One region of the Marinomonas sp. ABL3_031 genome, then DNA from elsewhere that is predicted to be linked to it. Evidence: predicted binding sites of a transcription regulator. Region 1 holds the regulator's gene; each other region holds the start of a gene.
What was found. The regulator LexA, encoded in region 1, represses DNA repair genes until DNA is damaged. The targets are predictions, from matches to a motif close to TACTGTNTANNTANACAGTA.

Region 1 (3,177 bases):
CCCTATGCAGATCCGTACCGCCAGTACGGGGGTCTTCATGTCTTGTTCTGGTTACGCTTTACCACCAAAGGAGCGTTGTAAGGCGACGATTAACCTGATTCGCGGTGATGAGGCGGTTGCGGTTGATGATGAAGAAGGCGAATCTAAGGCATTGATCAATAAACATCGCTGTAAGATTTGTGGTTCAGCGATGGACAGCTACTTGATGGATGAGCATCGTAAACTGCATGTTTGTGGTAATAACCCTTCGTGTCCAGGCTATGAAGTGGAAGAGGGCAGCTTCAAAATTAAAGGTTACGATGGCCCTGTCATTGAGTGTGATAAATGTTCTTCTGAAATGCAGCTAAAAACTGGCCGCTTTGGTAAGTATTTTGGTTGTACCAATGAAGAGTGTAAAAACACCCGTAAGCTATTAAAGAATGGTGAAGTGGCGCCGCCGAAAATGGATCCTGTCCCTATGCCGGACTTGGCTTGTCAAAAAGTGGAAGACCACTATGTATTGCGCGATGGTGCAACGGGGTTATTTCTTGCGGCCAGTCAGTTTCCTCGTAAGCGTGAAACTCGCGCACCTTATGTGAAAGAGTTATTGCCGTACATGGATCAGATTGACCCTAAATATCACTTCTTTGCCGCTGCGCCAGTGAAGGATTCAGAAGGGCGTCCGACTCTAATTCGTTACAGTCGTAAAACCAAAGAGCAATACATAATGACGGAAACCGAAGAAGGCAAGCCAACTGGATGGAAGGCGTTCTATGATGGTGGTAAATGGAAGATTGAAGAGGGCAAGAAGAAAAAATGAGTCTTGCCAGTAGTGCCAGTACTACCAATCAAAGGTTAGACGCGGCGCGTCGCCTTATACAATTAGCCCAGTCAAGTGAAGAAACTTGGCTGGTCTCGAGTTTAGAAAGTTCCGCCATGTTTCAATTGCGCAGTGCCTTAAACGGTTTGTTGCAGGAGGTGAAATTGGCTTATCGTTTAACAGGCAAGCTAGATGCGTCTGGCTTATTGGCTGAGGCGCAAGCCAAACAATCTTTGGTGCCTGTGCTATTAGAGCTAAACGATTTGTTGCAGCAATCGTCTTCTTGGTGCAGTCAATTAATATCACTTTATCAGCAACAGCTTGATTGCCGTATGAATCAAAGCGCGGTTGATCGTACAAATTTGATTGGCGTGGGCAGTGATGACAGTGCATCATTAACTTTGTATTTGTCTAAGCTAACAGACTTGGTGTTACGTTTTAGAGAAGAATCCTCAGAGTATTAGTATGAAAGAATCTTACCTTGAAATTGTTGAGCTGGATAACGGCGACATTGTTTTGCGCCCAGCCAGTGGCAATGGCGAGGAAACAGAGCCGTTGGCGACCTTAAAAATCTCCGATAAAACCAAGTCTTACCTGCAAGACCGATATTTTGAATTGGCAAAATGCATGTTCCATGCGGGTATTGATTATGTCTATTCAGACGAATCAGTGATGGACGAAGGTGTAGAGTATCTAGAAGAAGATCTGCGTCCAAAAATTCTTCATTAGTCTGTTGTTAGAAAGAGATAGCGATAAAAAAAAGGTGGCCATGGCCACCTTTTTTTACAAGTTATTTAAGTGAGGAAGAGTTATAGACCCTGACGGATGACGCCCACAGATAAGCCTTCAATAGCAAACTCTTCGCTCTCTAAGTCTACTACTATGTCTTGATAATCCTCGTTTTCTGGAATCAGACGAACGATACGACCTTTTTGTTCAAAGCGTTTTACCGTCACTTCATCGCCAATTCTTGCCACCACAATTTGACCGTTACGGACGGTATTGGTTTTGTGTACCGCGAGCAAATCTCCTTCCATGATGCCGATGTTTTTCATACTGGTACCGGAGACGGATAAAAAGTAATCCGCTTTGGGGGAAAACATATTGGCTGGCACAGTAACATGAGTATCTATGTTTTCTTGTGCCAAGATAGGGTATCCTGCCGCCACTTTACCAATGACAGGTAGACCCAGATCGTCTTCTTGATTGGCACTTTCGTTTGATTCGATTAAGCGAATTCCACGAGAAGCGCCTGACAGCATTTCGATTGCACCTTTTTTGCAAAGGGCTTTTAGGTGTTCTTCTGCGGCATTGGGTGATTTGAAGCCAAGTCTATTCGCGATTTCCGCACGTGTTGGTGGGAATCCGGTTTCATTGATAAATTCGCGAATGGTATCGAGTACATCAGATTGTCTTTTGGTTAATTTAATCATGGCTTTTTCTGGTTGTTTATACAGTAACTGTTATTATATACAGCATTCTTAACGATTCTCAATAAAATAAATGCTTTCAGACGAATTAAAAAATAAAATCCAATCCGCTTACCGAAATATGCTGGATGCCAAATCTCATAAACCTCGGGTAGGACAGCGCCAAATGATAGGGGCAATTGCTCGCACTTTGGGAAACATTAAACAGGGCAGTGAAGGTGAGCGCTTAGGTGAAAAGCACGTTGCGGTAGTGGAAGCTGGTACGGGGACGGGTAAAACCTTGTCTTATTGTTTGGCTGCGATTCCGATTGCTAAGGCGCGAGGTGCTAAGCTCATTATCTCTACGGCAACTGTCGCATTGCAAGAGCAGATTTTGCACAAAGACCTGCCAGATATTTTGCAGCATACAGAAATAAGTTTTAAATACACATTGGCAAAGGGGCGAGGCCGCTATCTCTGCCTTAATAATCTGGAGGGGTATCTGAGTGCTGAAGAGCAAAGCATGGACGATATGTTCGCAGGTTTATTTGAACAGCATTTGCAATCGGATGATGTGAATACTCTCTTGTATCAGGAGATGGATGAGGCCCTAAGCAGAGGTAAATGGGATGGTGATAAGGATAATTGGGAAGGTATTATTCGCGAGCAAGATTGGCGCCGCTTGACCACAGATCACCAGCAATGTACCAACCGAAATTGTGCCAACTATTCAGCGTGTCCTTTTTTCAAAGCCCGTGCAGAAATTGAGGTGGCGGATGTGATTGTTGCCAACCACGATTTAGTCTTAGCAGATTTGTCCCTTGGTGGCGGTGCGATTTTGACGCCACCGAAAGAAACCATTTATGTGTTTGATGAAGGTCATCATTTACCCGATAAAGCCATTGGGCATTTTCGTCATGACGTTCGATTGCAACAAAGCATCAGTTGGCTTCGTCAGCTGGAAAAGAA
Region 2 (3,177 bases), on a different contig from region 1:
ACGCTTGTAGGCTTTGCGATTGGTTTTCTTCAATTCTTTACTGCGCTGCAGCATAGGCGTCACAGTTTTAAATACTTTGTTCGCTAATCCGCTTTTATCTTCTGAGGTGTTAGGTACCAATGACGCCTTCATTAAAATCTTGTAGCAGAAATTGATCAATTTTCCGAACAGATTCACTGGGCGATCAAAATCACACATCAAAATCAAACGGCTTTCTTCAGTGTTGTTTTTGACAAAATGTAAGTAGGTTTCATCAAATAACAAGTCTTTACCATCTTGCCAAGCGTACTCTTGGCCATCCACATTGATAAAGCAGTCTTTAGAATTAGGAGTCTGAAGACCCAAGTGATAGCGCAAGGAACAAGCCACAGGGTCAAGGTGACGAGTCAGTTCAGAGTTAGCTGGCATGTAAGCAAACATGGCGCCGTTGATGTTTTTGATTCGGCTGAGAATTTCCGTTGTTTTCGGACACATGGTTTGTGCTGATGTGTGAGTGTAGCCATACCATTTAAGATAAAACTTACGCCAACCGTACTTGTGGAAGGTTCTGAACCCGACATCATAGTATGCGTCTGAGCCCGGTTGATTGATGTCTTCTAAATCCCCTTGCTGTTGTAAAGCGAGAGCTTCGTCTCGAATCACTTCCCAATTATCGCGTAATTCATCTAGCTCTTTGAACTGTAGCGTATCGATAATAGGTTGTTTCACTTTCTTATAAGAAAACAGATACAAAAGACAATTCAGTGGCGCAAAAATGGGCCAGCCTTTACGAAAGTACTCTGTCCAATTGGCATAGCGAATATTGCCACGGTAGGTATAGATGTAATACATGGAAGACAAACTGAAGAGCGCTGCGAAGAATAAAATGACGAGAAACTGCATTTCTTTATCCTAAAGAATAAACGACATTGTGCATCATTATTGACTAAATTGGTTGAAATGTGAACAAAATAGTCCTCATTTAATCCTTTTTTATGCCACATATAACAAATAGGACTAAATGTTTTTCTTTTTTTGGAATAATTTCTATTCACAAGGCATCAGAAATGACGTGTGATAAAAAGTCGTACAACGGAATTTGTTAGCACGACTTACCCTGTTGAGGAAAAGATTAAGACTGCGAGTGATAATAAATCCTAAGCAGCGTGGCTCTCATCAAAGTTGTCGTCATCAAATGGATCGGCGATGGCTTCTTCTTGATAGACTTGTTCTTCATCGGTTTCTATCACCAAGTCTTCTAAGTCTGTGCTGGGTGTTTTGGGCGTTTTATTGAGAGCCAGTTCCGTTTGTGGACTGGGGGTGTTCTTCTTTTTGCTGGTCGTTTTCTTTTTTGGGCCAAGTGCATCAATGACACTGTTTTTGTGTTCTGCTAAGTACATAGCTATTGTTTCTTTCAGCTGATCGTCTTCAACAAGCTGGCTATGACTGAGAATCTCCATGAGTGCCTCAGCACTATCGAGAAGTTTATCGTACGCATCGGCTTCGGCTTTTGAAGTAAAGGTCATTTTTTCGATTCCATGGCGTTCTACGACGTATTTAATAATGACGGACATAAGTCACCTCACAAAAATTATGCTGTATAAATATACAGTATAATTTTTTATCTTGTCTAGACTTTATTGTTGTCGTAGTGAATGAATTGTTGTTGCAAAGAATGATTGTTAAGGTATCGACTTTCACACAGAAGTGACTCTTTATGCCTTTCGATTATTCTCAATGGGATGTTTCCATTATTACAGATCATGTAGAACTGGTTCTTACTTTGGCCCTAATCTTACTGGTCTATTTTATTCGCCGCTATACAAAGCGCGCCATTCGTCTTAACCAACATATTGATCATGATAAAAAACGTCAAAGGATCAATGCGGCAGACAATTCCTTTAATTTTTTATTTGTTGTGGGTCTGATCCTCATATGGTCATCTGAACTGCAAAACATTGCCATTTCCATTGCTGCTTTTATGGTGGCATTAGTCATTGCCACAAAAGAATTTATTGCTTGTATCGTGGGGGCGTTTTACCGCGCGAGTACACGGCCTTATCAAGTAGGAGATTGGATTAAGGTTGCGAATTTTGAAGGTGAAGTGACGGACAGTGATTGGTTATCCACTACTTTGTTTGAAGTGGATTTAAAAGGTGGCAGCTACGCTTATACCGGCAGAACAACCGTTGTGCCAAACAGTGTGCTATTGATTCACACGGTGCAAAACCTTAATTACATGCGTCGTTATGTGACTCATACTTTTTCTATTTCCAGGCAATCAGATGAAGTAAATTTATTTGAGATCAAGGAGCAAATCATTGGCAAAATCCGTGAGTATAGCGAGCATTTTCATGAGGTGGCCATTCGTTATAACAGCCTGATCGAAAAGCGCCTTGATATTAATATTTCGGGTCCAGAGCCTCGTGTTCGTATTACCACTACGGCAGAAGGCTTTAATATCTTTACGGTTTCTTTGTTTTGCCCAACCGATGAGGCGGTGGAAATAGAACAAAAAGTAACGGAAGACTTTATGCGTTTTTGGTTTGATAAACGCCAAGCATTTTTAACACAGAAGCCGAATTAGGAGACCTCATGAGATTGAATAGACAATCTTTATATCTTGCGTTATTAACATTACTGAGCCTCACTTTGAGCGGTTGCAATAGTTTTCGCATCAGTGAAACGAAAATTAATGATGATCTCGCCAAGCAAATAGAAAGTGCGCAAAATACTCGCTTTGAATTGGCGGAAGAGGGTCAAGCAGTCGCATTAAATCTAGCCATTAAACAAGCAGACATCGACTTTCTTGAACGTGATGGTGGTGTGATTGCGATCGCCTTGATGTGTGATTTAACCGGTGAAGTGTCGGCGTTTGGACAGAGCTTTTCATTAACCATGCAAGTCAATCCTGACTTTGAGGCAGGTATACGTATTCAAGATAAAGATCTTTTTTTAGTGGCACCACGACTCACACAAGTTGCCATCAAAGGCTCCCGTTTTAATGAAAAAATCATCCGCTCGACGCTAGGTTCTTTGCAAGACCGAGTGGAACGGGTGCTGCGTCAATATTTTGATAAACACCCAATTTACACCTTAAATCATTCACAATTTGAGAAATTGGCAGCCACTTTGGTGTCGGACATTGAAATAAAAGATGATTCTCTTGAATTATCACTGTTTTAGCGGAATGAAGCC
Region 3 (3,177 bases), on a different contig from region 1:
GCTTGAGGTCACGTCCCCGTTGGTCATTTCATCGCTTACTTTCACTCTGGAGCTGGATTCTAAGACCGCTTGTTTAATAGCTTGTTGAGTGGCTCGATAACGCGCGTCGGTGATGTCATTATCATAAATAATAGCTTCACCGACGGCGTCAATGGTAACCGCAAAGCTGGCGCTAGAGAGACTCAATAAAACATAACTGAGTAGTATGTTAAAGAATGGCAATCGCATTATTCAATACTATAGAAATTCGTCGTAGGAGTAGAGCTTTGTACATTGATGGCACGATAACCTGGTTGAACTTGACAGTTTGGGTCGTTTGCTACGTTATCTGATGAAACGCATTGACGGAAGTTTTCTTGTAAGGCCATTTCAACCACGGTTTCAAAGGTGCCGTCTTCATGCTCTCTTTGTGAAACCACTTTGGCTCCAACCAAATAAGCGTCAACATAAGTACGTAACTCATCGTTTTGGATGACCATATTGCTCAAAGAGCTGGAGCCATCAATTTTCAAACCGTAAACACGTTCAGAAAGATTTCGATAAGCGTCCAACATAGAACTACGCAAGGTCATGATTCGAGCTTGTGATTTGGTCAGACGCTTATTGGTCGTTAGGGCAGCATAACCTGTTGCTGTTACTACGATGGGTTCTTGTTTGATAACAGCGATGGTGTTGTTGGCGTTCAGTGCGCCAGCAGTAGCAGCTGGTGTGTAATTGGTTGTCGTGCCATCACCACCAATTTGGTTACCATTACAAGGCGCTATAGACGTACAGGTACCTGAGTTGGCCACACCTTGTTGATTATAGGTTTGACAGCCAGTGATAAGGATTGCTCCTGCAGTAATCAACAGAATTTGAGTGAAATGTGTCATGGTGGTGCCCTTTGTGTGCGATTCTCATCTCTTTATTGTCGACCCTGTATTACTTTTCTAAAGTGCTCGGTAGGACGACAAAGCCATACCCCTGAGTTTCACACATAAATGAAGTACTTCATCAGAGATATTGTTCCAATGCCTAAAATGTAAACTATTTTATGTGCTAGCGTCTATTTTAAACGTCTTTAATAAGTAATTTTCTTTGTTTTATATAACAAAAATGCCGCTATACAATATTGGAGTGCTTTTTTGTTTACCTCTTGACTCGTTAATAACGACTATAAAGTTTATCAATTCTTATCTGTATGGTTGGAAAATTTACAATTGAGAAGGCTAATAAGTTGATATATACTGTTTTTATATACAGTATTTTGGTCTTGATACATGTCTTACTCGGCACGCAAAATCATTCACATAGATGCAGATTGTTTTTATGCTGCAATAGAGATGCGTGATGATCCTTCTTTGCGAGATCGTCCCCTGGCGATAGGCGGTTCTTCTGAAAGGCGTAGTGTGTTATCGACAGCCAATTATCCCGCCCGAGCTTTTGGTGTTCGTTCCGCCATGCCTGTGGCAATCGCAAAACGCTTGTGTCCTGATTTATTGATTTTACCTGGGCGCATGGCAGCTTATCGCTTAGCCTCCCAGCAAATGCACGAAATTTTTCGTCGTTATACCCAATTAATCGAACCTTTGTCTTTGGATGAAGCCTATTTGGATGTAACGGATTCGGAGTTATTGCAGGGCAGTGCGACATTGATTGCGAAAGAAATTCGTAAACAAATTTATACCAAGGTAGGTATTACGGTATCTGCTGGAGTGGCGACGAATAAATTTATTGCGAAAGTGGCCAGCGATTGGGATAAGCCAGATGGTTTAACTTTGGTCTCGCCGGATGATCAAGACGAATTTGTTGCCAACATTCCAGTTAAATGCATTTCAGGTATTGGTAAAGTGGCGCAAGACAAATTAGCCGCTTTGGATGTTTTTACCTGTGCCGATCTGCAAAAGGTCGACTTTGCTTTGTTGCAAAAACGTTTTGGTAGCATGGCGTTTCGTTTGTCTCAGTTTGCAAAAGGTATTGATGAGCGACCAGTGCAGGTTTCAAGAGAGCGAAAAAGCATTTCTGTGGAGCATACTTTTTCTGAGGATCTAAAAGGACTTCATACTTGTCGATCTGTTTTGCCAGAGTTATTGAACAGTTTACGCAAGCGTATGCAAGGGCGAGGTTATGAGTCGCGTTTGCATAAATATTACCTCAAGCTTAAGTTTGATGATTTTAAGCAAACCACCATAGAGCAGCCTATTCAAAAGAAATTATCAGATGAGGTTTTTATTGCTTTACTAGAACAGGCTTATGCGAGAGTGCAGCGGCCAGTGCGGTTAATTGGAGTAGGCTTTCGTTTGGTTAATCCTGCACCAGCGCAATTGCTATTGCCTTTTGATTGATTGTTGCGGTTAAAAAATGAATAATTTCATCTTTCTCTGTCTATAATCATAACTCGGAAACAAAGCGGATTCTTGTTTTGTTTCACTCTGTTGTTGGAGGTATTGATTATGTGGAAGCAAGATAGACGTTCAGACATTGATCGTTCGAATTTGCCCGACCCCTTATCTCATCGCTTGAGATTTGAAGTGGAGCAGACGCTTCATAGTTTATACGCTGAAGCTGATTTGGCTGATCAAATTGACTCTTTGTATCTGCCTTTTGCGAATTGGTTAAGCAGCAAATTGGGTAAGAGAGAGGAGCCATTAATACTTGGACTATCTGGGCCTCAGGGGTGTGGAAAAACCACCTTTGCCAATGTGGTCAGCAGGATTTTGATTAAAGGGTTTGAATTAAATGCTGTGGTCATCAGTCTGGATGATTTGTATAGCAGTCGACAAGATCGTTTGAAATTCGCCGCACAACATTCCCCTTTATTTAAGGTACGAGGGGTGCCAGGTACCCATGATGTGGATTTAGCAATCAGTTTATTTGAACGGGCAAAGCAGCTTAAAGATGGTGAGGTCATGAAATTTCCCCGTTTTGATAAATCCATTGATGATAGGAAAGCGGTGCATTTATGGCAGGAAGTGCAGGGGCCAATAGACGTCATTTTATTTGAAGGTTGGTGTGTTGGCTCCCCAGTAATGAAACAGGATTTAACTTCGCCAATTAATGCCTTAGAGCAAGAGAAAGATGTTGATGGCATTTGGCGAAATAAGGTGAATGACTTGTTGGCGGATGATTACCAGCCTCTTTTTAATATGATTGATTTGATAGTGTGGATGCAGGCTCCAAATTACGATGTGGTGTATG
Region 4 (3,177 bases), on a different contig from region 1:
GTCTTCTGCAGTTTTCTTCATTTTCTTTAGGACTTCAGCAGAAATCTGTGGTGGCGCTTTCTTGTCGCCTTTGATTTCTACCCAAGCATCACCGTTTTCAGCAGAGATGATTTTGTAAGGCACCATAGAAATGTCTTTCTGTACCACATCATCTTGGAAACGACGACCGATCAAACGTTTAACGGCAAACAAGGTGTTCGCTGGGTTCGTAACCGCTTGTCGTTTTGCTGACTGACCTACTAGCACTTCACCATCGTCTGCAAAAGCAACGATGGAAGGCGTTGTACGATCACCCTCAGCGTTTTCAATTACACGTGCTTTTTCACCATCAAGAACAGCTACACAAGAGTTAGTTGTCCCTAAGTCGATACCAATGATTTTACCCATCGTTTGTTTCTCCAATAAATTCGTTTGTAACAAAGTTAATTCTGTATTTGGGTACGCTTAAACACTTTTCAAGCGTCCAGTGTCAAAAAAATGACGTTTTTTATGCAGCGCTTGAAACCACTACCATTGCAGGTCTCAACAGACGACCGTGCAAGGTATAACCTTTTTGCACAACGTCCATCACAGTGTTGGGTTCCAACTCAGGGTTTGGCACCATAGTCATCGCCTGATGCAAGTCTGGATTGAACGGTTCGCCATGAGGATCAACGGCTTTGATGTCAAAACGACCAAGGGTTTCAAGCAAATCTTTCAGGGTCAATTCTACCCCTTCACGTACTGGGTCGGTTTCCTCTGTGTCGGTCGCCGAAGCAAGGGCACGCTCTAAGTTATCCGCCACATTCACGATGGCTTTGGCAAATTTCTCTAAGCCAAACTTATGCGCTTTCTCAACGTCCTGTTCCGCACGGCGACGAACGTTTTGCGCGTCCGCTTGGGCACGCAGCGCCGCTTCTTTATACTGGGCTACCTCTTCCAATGCTTTAGCAAGCTCATCATCCGCTTCGGCTTCTAATACTTCCGCTTCTGGCTCCAGCAGTTCTTCTACTGCTTCTGTTTGCGCTTCATTTTGCAAATCTTGCTCCGCCTCTTGGTTAGGATTTTTTTGCTGATCACTCATCTTTTAACTCCAAATAACAGAAACTCTCTTTCTCTGTGCTGGGTATATGGGGACAGCTTTTGACCTTTCAATACTAAAACCGCATAAAATTTATGGTGATTAATTGTTATGGCACCACTTGTCAAAAAACAAACAAATACTGTATAAATAACCATATAAAAATTTTCTCTTTGTGGAGCCAATTATGCTAACCAGCATCGCAATATCCAATTTTGCTATTGTGGAGTCCTTAGAGCTTGAGTTTAAGCAAGGCATGACAGTCATTTCCGGTGAAACGGGGGCCGGTAAATCCATCATGGTGGACGCTTTGTCCTTGTGTTTGGGTGACAGAACCGATGCCGGTGTGGTGCGCCACGGAGAGAAAAAAGCCGACATTAGCGCCAGTTTCGACATTCAGCTTTACCCTGATGTGCAAGCATGGCTTGAAGAAAGAGATTTGGAACAAGACCAGCACTGCATATTGCGTCGTGTTATCAGTAAGGAAGGTCGTTCCAAAGCCTACATCAATGGCCGCCCATGTACCTTGAGCGATTTAAAAGAAGTTGGCAGTCAGCTGGTTGATATTCATGGTCAGCACGAGCATCAGTCTTTATTAAAGAAACACGCGCAACGCCAGCAGTTGGATGAATATGGTCAGCTCACGGACCTCAGCAAACAAGTACAACAGCAATATGCTGTTTGGCGCCAGCTGAAAGACGAACTCTTTGCCAAGCAAAATCAGTCCGCCGAGCAAGAAGCCAAGGTGCAATTACTATCTTACCAAGCGCAAGAGCTAGAACAGCTGGATCTGAAAGCCGGGGAAATCGAATCCTTAGAGCAAGAGCAGACCTTTTTATCCAATATTGCCGATTCACAAATGAAGGCTTACCAAGCCAGTAATGTATTGGCGGATAATGAAGAAGGCAGCATTTGCTCTTTATTGAATCAGGCCATCAACAGCGCCAGTCAAATCAACCCGCAAACTCAAGCCCTCGAAGGCGCATTGGAAATGATGAATGCGGCTTTGATTCAAGCTCAAGAAGCCACAGACAGTCTGCGCCACTACCAAGACACGCTTGAGCAAGATCCAGAGCGTTTAACCGCCATTGAGAGTCGTTTATCCGAGATTTACGACACGGCTCGTCGCCACAAGTGCTTACCTGAGGCGTTAATTGCTTTGCGTGAAAGTGTGGAAGCCGAACTGGCGCAACTAAAAGGTGGCGAAGAAAGTTTGGAAGCCTTGAAGGAAAAGGAAGAGCAAGCCTACGAGCAACTTACCGCGCTAGCCACCACACTTACCGAAAAGCGCATTGTCACTAAAGACGAATTGGCGAAGAAGGTCGAAGAACAAATACACGGCTTAGGCATGCCTCACGCCCGCTTCTATATTCAATGCCAACCACTCAATCAAGTGACCGCCAATGGCTTTGAGGACATAGAATACATGATCGCTTCCAACCCAGGCCAACCAGCGCAAGCCTTACGCAAGGTCGCGTCGGGTGGTGAATTGTCACGTATCAGCTTGGGCATTCAAGTGGTAACAGCGCATACCTCTACCATTCCCACTCTGGTATTTGACGAAGTGGATGTGGGCATCAGTGGCGGTATTGCTGAAGTGGTGGGTCGTATGTTGCGCTCAGTGGGCCAACGCGGGCAAGTCTTCTCGGTTACTCACTTAGCGCAAGTGGCGGCGCAAGGTCATCAGCATTTACGTGTCAGTAAAAAAGTCGCTAATGAAGCCACTTCTTCGCAGGTTGAAATATTAAAGGAACAAGATCGCACGCAAGAGATTGCACGCTTACTGGGTGGCATTGAGCTAACCGAACAAACCCTAGCTCACGCCCGAGAGATGCTCAGCAACGTTCAACTGCAATAACGTTCAACAGCAATAACGTTCAACAGCAATAACGTTCAACAGCAATAAGGCGCCGTTTAAGTAAGATAGAGCATCATCAGAATCAAACCGCCTTGGGCCTACTGCTCAATAAAGAAAAAGGGCTTAAACCCTAAAAGTTTAAGCCCTTCCATTGCTCACAAAGAACGCCACCTTACAGCGGCACCCTTCGCTATTGCTCTTATATTCATTGTGCTTGAATAAAGCGCGCTTCGCTTATTTTTTCTTTGGACGTACGTAG

Region 2: ACXAH2_RS01655 (YebG family protein) is a predicted target of LexA. The motif match lies at 1,574-1,593, and genes of this name have one in related genera.
Region 3: dinB (DNA polymerase IV) is a predicted target of LexA. The motif match lies at 1,225-1,244, and genes of this name have one in related genera.
Region 4: recN (DNA repair protein RecN) is a predicted target of LexA. The motif match lies at 1,201-1,220, and genes of this name have one in related genera.

The regions. Positions count from the first base shown of each region.
Region 1 covers NZ_JBSWYU010000003.1:48,104-51,280, reverse strand. Annotated here, with positions in the region: gene topA (type I DNA topoisomerase) at 1-799, shown strand, start outside; gene ACXAH2_RS04695 (DUF6586 family protein) at 796-1,263, shown strand; gene ACXAH2_RS04690 (hypothetical protein) at 1,265-1,528, shown strand; gene lexA (transcriptional repressor LexA) at 1,609-2,232, opposite strand; gene dinG (ATP-dependent DNA helicase DinG) at 2,303-3,177, shown strand, end outside.
Region 2 covers NZ_JBSWYU010000001.1:336,458-339,634, forward strand. Annotated here, with positions in the region: gene ACXAH2_RS01650 (aspartyl/asparaginyl beta-hydroxylase domain-containing protein) at 1-882, opposite strand, end outside; gene ACXAH2_RS01655 (YebG family protein) at 1,137-1,553, opposite strand; gene ACXAH2_RS01660 (mechanosensitive ion channel family protein) at 1,697-2,566, shown strand; gene ACXAH2_RS01665 (DUF1439 domain-containing protein) at 2,575-3,165, shown strand.
Region 3 covers NZ_JBSWYU010000015.1:3,494-6,670, forward strand. Annotated here, with positions in the region: gene ACXAH2_RS14875 (flagellar assembly protein T N-terminal domain-containing protein) at 1-228, opposite strand, end outside; gene ACXAH2_RS14880 (LPP20 family lipoprotein) at 228-872, opposite strand; gene dinB (DNA polymerase IV) at 1,260-2,324, shown strand; gene ACXAH2_RS14890 (hypothetical protein) at 2,433-3,177, shown strand, end outside.
Region 4 covers NZ_JBSWYU010000004.1:35,508-38,684, reverse strand. Annotated here, with positions in the region: gene dnaK (molecular chaperone DnaK) at 1-387, opposite strand, end outside; gene grpE (nucleotide exchange factor GrpE) at 488-1,063, opposite strand; gene recN (DNA repair protein RecN) at 1,248-2,918, shown strand; gene fur (ferric iron uptake transcriptional regulator) at 3,153-3,177, opposite strand, start outside.